Regions from separate parts of the Brevibacillus ginsengisoli genome, predicted to be linked through region 2. Evidence: riboswitches for the same ligand, from Rfam matches in the RefSeq annotation. Region 2 holds a riboswitch; the other holds the start of a gene.
What was found. Region 2 has a riboswitch for glycine ahead of gcvT (glycine cleavage system aminomethyltransferase GcvT). Riboswitches for the same ligand answer to the same signal wherever they lie in the genome.
Positions count from the first base shown of each region.

Region 1: linked by a shared signal. The riboswitch ahead of ACQCN2_RS07835 (ACT domain-containing protein) and the one ahead of gcvT (glycine cleavage system aminomethyltransferase GcvT) in region 2 are both predicted to bind glycine.

Region 1 covers NZ_JBNJQR010000003.1:147,128-151,537, reverse strand. Annotated here, with positions in the region: gene ACQCN2_RS07845 (LysR family transcriptional regulator) at 1-755, opposite strand, end outside; gene ACQCN2_RS07840 (MFS transporter) at 868-2,253, shown strand; glycine riboswitch at 2,487-2,564, shown strand; gene ACQCN2_RS07835 (ACT domain-containing protein) at 2,654-2,929, shown strand; gene ACQCN2_RS07830 (PFL family protein) at 2,945-4,306, shown strand.
Region 2 covers NZ_JBNJQR010000008.1:75,534-79,943, reverse strand. Annotated here, with positions in the region: gene ACQCN2_RS16580 (DEAD/DEAH box helicase) at 1-1,566, opposite strand, end outside; glycine riboswitch at 1,784-1,882, shown strand; glycine riboswitch at 1,883-1,999, shown strand; gene gcvT (glycine cleavage system aminomethyltransferase GcvT) at 2,124-3,227, shown strand; gene gcvPA (aminomethyl-transferring glycine dehydrogenase subunit GcvPA) at 3,297-4,410, shown strand, end outside.

The sequences.
Region 1 (4,410 bases), on a different contig from region 2:
TGGAGATAATGGATATGTTCCCGAGAATTCATGGCTGTGCTTGGTATGAAAGCAATGCCAATTTCAGCTTCCACAAGAGTGCTTAGCCTTGCGGGCTCATTTCCCTCATACACATATTTAGGTACAAATCCAGCCGACTTGCATACGGTGTCTACCAAATCGCGAGTAAAGTAGCCTTTTTTTACACCGACAAACCATTCATCCCTTAGGTCTGTCAAAGATACGCTGCTTCGGTCTGCCAGCCGATGCCCCTTTGGAACAGCTACAAGGATGGGGTCGATGAACACGATTTGACATTCAATGTCATCCCCTTGTATCGGAGGTGAGGACAAGCAATAATCGACTTCTCCTCGATGAAGAAGCGTAACCATTTCCTGCGTGGTCAGCATTTGCACATGAAATTGGGTATGGGGATGCTTTTTCCGAAACTCTCGAAGGATATTGGGCAAAGTGCTTGCGTTGGTCACCGCCAATTCGATTGTGCCGTGTTCCGGGCTGGACAAATCGCTAAGCTCCTGCTTCCCCTGTTCCAATTCAAACAAGGCCCTCTGTGCACGGCAAAGGAATCTGCTTCCGAACTCATTCAATCGTAGGTTCCTCCCTGTTCGATCAAATAGTGGGACACCTAGATCCTCCTCCAAGCGTTGAATCGTTTTGCTTAGTGACGATTGAGTAACATGCAGACTTCGTGCAGCTTCGGTCATATGTTCCAATCGAGCTACAGCGAGAAAATATTGCAGTTGAAGAAGTTCCATTTTGCACCCTCCGTTCATTCCCTCAAGTCAATGTAATTATAACTTAAAATGCGTTTGAATAAATGATTGATCTCAAGTACGATGACCTCAAGACACTTTGGGGGGATCAAAAATGAATGCTCGCAGTAGGTGGTTGATGATTTCCGTTGGACTTGGGATACTATTAAACCCATTGAATTCTTCGATGGTTTCTATTGCTATTCCCAGGTTGCAAGGTGCGTTCCAACTTGACTTTACCGCTGTTTCCTGGATTATCTTTTCCTTCTACATTGCGAGTGCTATCGCTCAGCCTGTCATGGGAAAGGCAAGCGATTTATTCGGTCGCAAGAAGATATTTCTTACCGGGCTTGTAGTAGCCTTCGTTGCATCATTATTCGCTCCACTATCACCAAACTTTGGATGGCTTATCGTGTTCCGCATTGTGCAATCCATCGGAACTAGCATGATGGTTTCAGTTGGAATGGCCATCGTGCGAATTCATATTACGGAAAAACAAGCGACTGCGCTGTCTGTTTTGGCCGTCTTCCAATCCGGAGCAGCAGCCTTTGGCCCTTTTATTGGAGGTATTTTGATTCACTGGTGGGATTGGCAAGCTATCTTTTTCGTTAATATTCCTTTCGTGGTGGCGAGCTTTCTATTAGCTTGGAGGATGATTCCTAAGGACGAAAAGCCAACATCTGTTACACGCAACATGTCCTTTCGTAAATGGATGAATTTAATAGATGTGTCAGGAATCCTGCTTTTCACAGTCGGTCTGATTGCCCTGCTTGTTGGCTTACTGTCGGTAAAATCCTCTGGGCATGTATCATTGATGAATATCATTGTCGGAATGATCGGTATTGTTATTCTAGGAGCTTTCGTACGACATGAGTTAAAAACCAAATTACCCTTTATTCCATTGCGAACATTCGCAAAATATCCTGCAATAACTTGGGTCAATGTCGAGTTCATCCTCGTTAACGTACTTTTTTACTCTGTCTTTTTCGGGCTTCCGTCTTACTTGCAAATGGTACGTCATATCAGCGAGTTCCATACAGGGATTCTCATGTTAAGCTTAGGATTGTGCTCGCTCGTTGCTTCTCCAATCGCGGGACGATGGATCGATAAATCAGGTCCAAGGCCAGCATTGATCGTGTCCGGAATGCTGATGACACTTGGGGCAGTATGGATCGTGACATTGAATCAAACTTCACCGGTTATCAGTGTGTGTTTGGCGTTAGCGGCATTCGGTATTAGCAACGGGTTAAACAGTGTCGGAATGCAAGCGGCTTTGTTCAGAAGTTCTCCTAAAGAAATGATCGGTGTAGCATCGGGATTATTTATGACATCCAGATACTTCGGAACGATTTTCTCTTCCTTGTTGCTAGGCGTCGTAATGGGAGATAAGCTTAGCGCGGGTGGATTTCAACTGCTTGGGGCTGTCCTCACGGTAATTGCATTGTCCTTGGTATTCATGAGTTGGCGGCGCCGGGAGTCAGGGCAAGTGGAAGAGTCGTAGGTTCACCAAGTTCAAATTAGAAGGAGGAACAATTTGGGGATAGTCCAATAAATCGTCTTAAACTATTCAAACAATCTTCATTCATAATCTGCTAGAATCAATTACTAGAAGGATTGAACAAGTGATCTCCAATTTATGCGGCGAATCTATCTTGACGCGCCATGGATATCTCGTTACAATCTCTTTAATTCAATAAATAGCGCGCGATGATCGTTGTGGATGACACTACAACGGGAGCAGCTTCTGGAGAGATCGCAGTCATGCGACGCCGAAGGATTCACAATCTCAGGCAAAAGGACAGAAGATTAACCTACCTAGGTTTATTATTCTACTGCCCGTCGAGATTGGAGGAATCCAATCTTTTTTTTATTTTTTAGACAAAAAAACAGGAGTGGAACAAATGAAAAAGAGACGTGCAGTTGTCAGTGTAATCGGCAAAGATCAGGTAGGCATTATTGCTAGAGTAACGAATGTTCTGGCTTCCCATCAGATTAATATTCTCGATATCAGCCAAACGATCTTGCAAGAGTTCTTCACGATGATGATGCTGGTCGATGTATCGGACGTCGCAAATGTGACTTCACTGCAAAATGAGTTCGATCAACTTGGGCAAGAACTTGGACTGGAAATCAATATTCAGCTTGAAGAAATCTTTCAGGCCATGCATCGGGTATAGAGAGGAGGAGAACAAATGAATATCGCAATAGATGAAATGCTAGAAACCATTCGCATGGTGAAGATGGAAAATCTGGACATTCGTACAGTTACCATGGGGATCAACCTGCGTGACTGTGCCGATTCCGATTTTGACAAAATGAATCGACGAGTCTATGAAAAAATTACTCATTATGCGAAAAACCTCAAAGAAGTAGCCGAACAGGTGGAAAAGGAGTTCGGGATCCCAATTATAAATAAACGGATCTCGATAACACCTATCGCAGAAATCATCGGAAAAGCCACCGTCCAACAAGCGGTCGAACTAGCTAAAACACTGGATCGCGCCGCATTGAATCTTGGCGTTGATTTTATTGGAGGATTCTCTGCGCTCGTGCATAAGGGAATAACCAAGGCTGATCAGACTTTGCTTGACGCTTTGCCTGAAGCGCTGAGCGTAACCAACCGTGTCTGCTCCTCCGTCTCGATTGCTACCACAAGAAGCGGTATCAACATGGATGCGGTTCGCCAGATGGGTATTATTCTCAAAGACGCTGCCGAAAGAACCAAGGATCAGAACGGGATTGCCTGTGCCAAATTGGTGGTTTTCTGCAACCCAGTTGAGGACAACCCGTTTATGGCCGGCGCTTTCCACGGTTCAGGCGAGGGTGAAGCGGTCATCAATGTAGGAGTTAGCGGTCCTGGTGTGGTGCTGAGCGCACTCAAGCGCTACCCCAACGCAGATCTGGGACAGGTATCCGACATTATCAAGAAAACAGCATTCAAAATTACACGTGCCGGCGAGCTGATCGGACGGATCGTAGCAGAAAGACTCGGTATCCCGTTCGGCATCATGGACTTGTCACTTGCTCCTACCAACGCGATTAATGACAGTGTGGCTGACATCCTGGAAGAGATCGGGCTTGAGCGTGTCGGGACACATGGAACAATCGCTGCGCTAGCCCTCATGAACGATGCGGTCAAAAAAGGTGGCGCGATGGCAAGCTCTTATGTGGGGGGCTTAAGCGGTGCGTTCATTCCGGTAAGCGAGGACAACGGGATGATCCGCGGGGTTCTCGACAAATCGCTAACCCTGCCGAAGCTGGAGGCTATGACCTGTGTCTGCTCCGTTGGTCTGGATATGATTGCCCTGCCCGGAGATGTCTCAGCAGCCACCTTATCGGCGATGATCGCGGACGAAGCCGCTATCGGAATGATCAACAAGAAAACAACCGCTGTACGCGTTATTCCGGTACCAGGCAAAAAAGAAGGCGAAATGGTCGAGTTTGGCGGGCTCCTCGGCCGAGCTCCCGTGATTCAGGTGAATCCGTTCGGTTCTGAAGCATTCATTCGCCGCGGTGGACGTATCCCCGCTCCGTTGCAGTCCTTGATTAACTAGAATCTTATGCTGGTGAAAAAGACCCCCAGCATTCCGAAGCGTGAAGCGATAATGATTGAATGAGCTTAGCGCTGCATTAGTTTCATGAAATCAACTCAAAAGAG
Region 2 (4,410 bases):
GTGCTCAAGGGATTTAGATAGCTTCAGCCGATCGACAATATCCTCAAGCTCTCCAATGACCATCTCGAATAGATCAATTTTTTCATATAACAGATTCAAAATATGTTCTTCGATTGTTCCGGTGGTGGACAAATTATAGATGAAAACATCGCGTTTCTGTCCCAAGCGATGTACCCGACCAATTCGCTGTTCGATCCGCATTGGATTCCATGGCAGGTCGTAATTGATCACCTGATTGCAAAATTGCAGGTTAATCCCTTCACCTGCGGCCTCAGTAGCGATGAGTACTTGTGCTCGGTTCTGAAATAATTCGGTCATCCAGTCTTTCTTGCTTCGTTTAAATCCGCCTCGGAACGGGACAGAGGTGATGCCGTGATCGCTTAAATACTTTTGCAGATAGTTTTGAGTGGCGCGATATTCCGTAAAGATAATCACTTTATCGTTCAACTGCTGAATCAACTCCACGGCTTTGGCGGCCTTGGAATGAGTTTCGATTTTTTTGATTTTCTCGACCAACTCCATGATGACGCTGCGCTGGGGAGAATCTTCAGGAGCTCGCTGATACATGTTGTAGAGGGTCATGAAGGCGGCCTCTCGACTGGAGCAAACCTCCCGTTGTAACGTAATTAAAGCGAGCGCGTTCATCGCCCCCAACTCCGAACGATAATAGGTCCGGATAAAATCGGTGACGCCCTCGTACAAATCCCATTCCTCAGATGATAATTCAATGGGAATCGATTGCACGTGTCTAGTCGTGAAATGAACACCACCATCACTTCTGCGGTTGCGAATCATGATTTTACCGATTTCTTTTTGAAGTTTGTCATTATTTTTGGCTTGCCGTTTGCCCTCAACATAGTTGGAAGAGAAAGAGGAACTGTGACCCAGATGCCCAGGACGCAGCAGGTTGATCAGGTTGTACAGCTCATCCATTTCATTCTGGATAGGGGTAGCTGTAAGCAATAAGCAGTATTTTTTCTTAACCTCTTTGACGAATTGATAGTTACGGGTTCGTTTGTTCTTTAGTTTGTGCGCTTCATCAATGATTAACATATCGTAGCTGATATCCAGAACGTGACTTCGATGAGGATCACGTTTTGCTGTATCAATCGAAGCTACCACCACATCATGTTGTCGCCACATGTACTCCTTCTTCTGGGCAACCGCCGGAATCCCGAATTTTTGATTCAATTCTTTGGTCCACTGGATCACAAGCGAGGCTGGAACGAGGATGAGAATTTTTTTAGCCAGGCCGCGAACCATATATTCTTTCATGACAAGTCCCGCTTCAATCGTCTTGCCAAGTCCCACTTCATCCGCTAGAATGGCTCGCCCGCGCATCTCGTTAAGAACTTTCTTGGCGGTTACCAATTGATGGTCAAATGGTTGGATATTCGGAAGATATTTGAGGGCTTGCAGCTCATCAAACGCTTTGACCGAGATGGCTTCCTCAGCTTCAAGGGCAAGCTGAAACAGATCCCAACGATGCCAGGGTCCATCATGTTGAATCTTGTCTGACAACGGTTGTATCCACGAACGATCGAAATGTATAGGAATATTCGTCATATACCTGACTCCTTTCGTGGATTTGTCATTTACTAGATATAATCAAAGGAAAATACAAACGATTATAATCCGTTTTGTGATTAACATTAAGAAATTGCTTTATTTTGATGAAATCTTGTTTTCAAGTATCAGGGTGTCGTGGTACGATAGAGAAGGTTCTTTATTTGGTTAGTATGAATTGTTTGAGAAAAGTTATGTATGAACTAATTTCATGCGAATGATGGTAGTAGGGAGAGACCGCTTCACTGCGGCGCCGAAGGAGCAAGCTTTCAAGAAAGAAAGTGAATCTCTCAGGCAAAAGTACCTCTACCGGACGCATCTCTGGAGAGAGCTTACGACTGTACGTAAGCCACCCAAGGGGAAACTTGTGAAACCGCTATAGCTTATGGTTTCGTCAAGGCAACTCTCAGGTACCAAGGACAGGGAGGAAGAAGACAGGGCGCTTTTATTTGGCGTGCTATCTCTTCCTTTTCTGTCCTTTTCTTGTGGGACGGTTTCCGTAGCCTCAAGGGCAATCAAAACTAGTTCGATTGTATTTTTCAGGAGGTGCAGTTCCGATGACAGAATTGAAGAAAACCCCACTATTTCCGGTCTATGCGGAATATGGTGCGAAGACGATTGACTTCGGCGGCTGGGATTTGCCGGTACAATTCTCAAGCATCACCGCAGAGCATGAGGCGGTTCGTACCAAAGCAGGTTTGTTTGATGTATCTCACATGGGCGAAGTGTTGGTGCAAGGATCAGGATCTCTTTACTACCTTCAACGCTTGACAACCAACGACGTGTCCAAATTGGAAGTCGGTCAGGCTCAGTACAGTGCTATGTGCTACCCAGACGGCGGTACTGTCGATGATTTGCTGGTGTACAAATTTGCCGATGATCATTATTACTTGGTGATTAATGCGGGGAACATCGACAAGGATTTTGCTTGGATGCAAGAAAATCTGACAGCAGATGTGGAGATCACCAATATTTCAGAAGAGACTGCACAGCTTGCCTTGCAAGGACCAGCAGCACAGAAAGTCCTGCAAAAGCTAACCGAAACAGACCTTTCCTCCATCGGGTTCTTCCGTTTCCAACGAGATGTTCTCATTGATGGAGTACCTTCTCTTGTGTCTCGCACAGGGTACACGGGTGAAGACGGATTTGAGATTTATATGGCGGCGGACAAAGGCATTCAACTTTGGCACAAAATTCTTGAAGCAGGTCAACAAGAGGGTGTCCTTCCATGTGGATTAGGAGCAAGGGATACACTTCGCTTCGAGGCCAAGCTGCCGCTTTATGGTCAAGAATTAAGCAAGGATATTACACCAATTGAGGCGGGCATAGGCTTTGCCGTCAAAACAGATAAAGAGATCCCGGCCATTGGCTTTGAGGTGTTAAAAGAACAAAAGGCAAACGGTGCACCTCGTAAGCTTGTCGGTATCGAAATGATTGACAGAGGGATTCCGCGTTCCCATTATCCAGTCTTCGTGGGAGATGTACAGATCGGTGAGGTTACAACCGGAACGCAATCTCCAACTTTGAAGAAAAATGTCGGGCTCGTATTGTTGAAAGCTGAATACACCGCATTAGGAACAGAAGTGGACGTAGAGATTCGAGGCAAGCGTCTGAAAGCGCAAGTGGTTGCGTCACCATTCTATAAACGCGAGAAAAAGTAAGGGAAAAATCTGCATGCACATTTCTCGCTGAATAAATAGAAAATTTGGATTCCAAGGAGGATCACCCACGTGAGATACCGTTATTTACCGCAAACGGACCAGGACAAACGCGAGATGCTTGAAGCTCTCGGTATCCAATCCATTGACGAATTGTTTGCTGACATTCCAGAAGAGGTGCGCTTTAAAGGGGAATTGAACATCTCCGAAGCATTGTCAGAACCAGAATTGGTGAAATACATGAAGGGGCTCGCTGCTAAGAACGTAAACTTCGAGTCTCATGTGAATTTCTTGGGTGCGGGTGTGTACGAGCACTATATCCCAAGTGTAGTGAACCATGTCATTTCCCGTTCCGAATTCTATACAGCCTATACACCTTATCAACCAGAGATCAGCCAAGGGGAATTGCAAGCGATTTTTGAATTCCAGACCATGGTGTGTGAAATGACTGGCATGGAAGTAGCGAACTCATCTATGTATGATGGCCCTACCTCGATGGCGGAAGCGGCTATGATGGCAGCCGGTCATACTGGAAAACCTCGCGTGGTCATCTCCAGTGCTGTTCATCCAGAAGCGCGTCAAATTCTTAAGACTTATGCGTATGGTCAAAGTGTAGAGGTGCAGGAAATCGGTTACTCCGCTCAGGGTGTGACGAACCTAGCCGAACTGGAAGCAGCAATAGATGAACAGACAGGTGCAGTGATCGTACAGTATCCGAACTTCTTTGGAAATGTGGAAGATTTGCAAGCGATCGAGAAGCTGGTACACAGCAAAGGTGCTTTGTTAATTGTGAAATCGAATCCGGTTGCGCTAGGCGTTCTGGAAGCGCCGGGCAAACTGGGTGCCGACATCGTGGTTGGCGATATGCAGCCGTTCGGGATTCATGCCAACTTTGGCGGACCACACTGTGGATATTTCGCTACTACAACCAAATTAATGCGTAAAATGCCAGGTCGTATCGTGGGTCAAACCAAAGACGAGAATGGCAAACGCGGTTTCGTGTTAACCTTGCAAGCCCGCGAACAGCATATCCGTCGTGAAAAAGCGACTTCTAACATTTGTTCCAACCAGGCTTTGAATGCTTTGGCTGCGTCTGTTTCCCTAAGTGCGATTGGTAAACAAGGCGTACAAGAGATGGCCATGATGAACCTGCAAAAAGCGCATTATGCGAAGCAAGCCTTTGCCA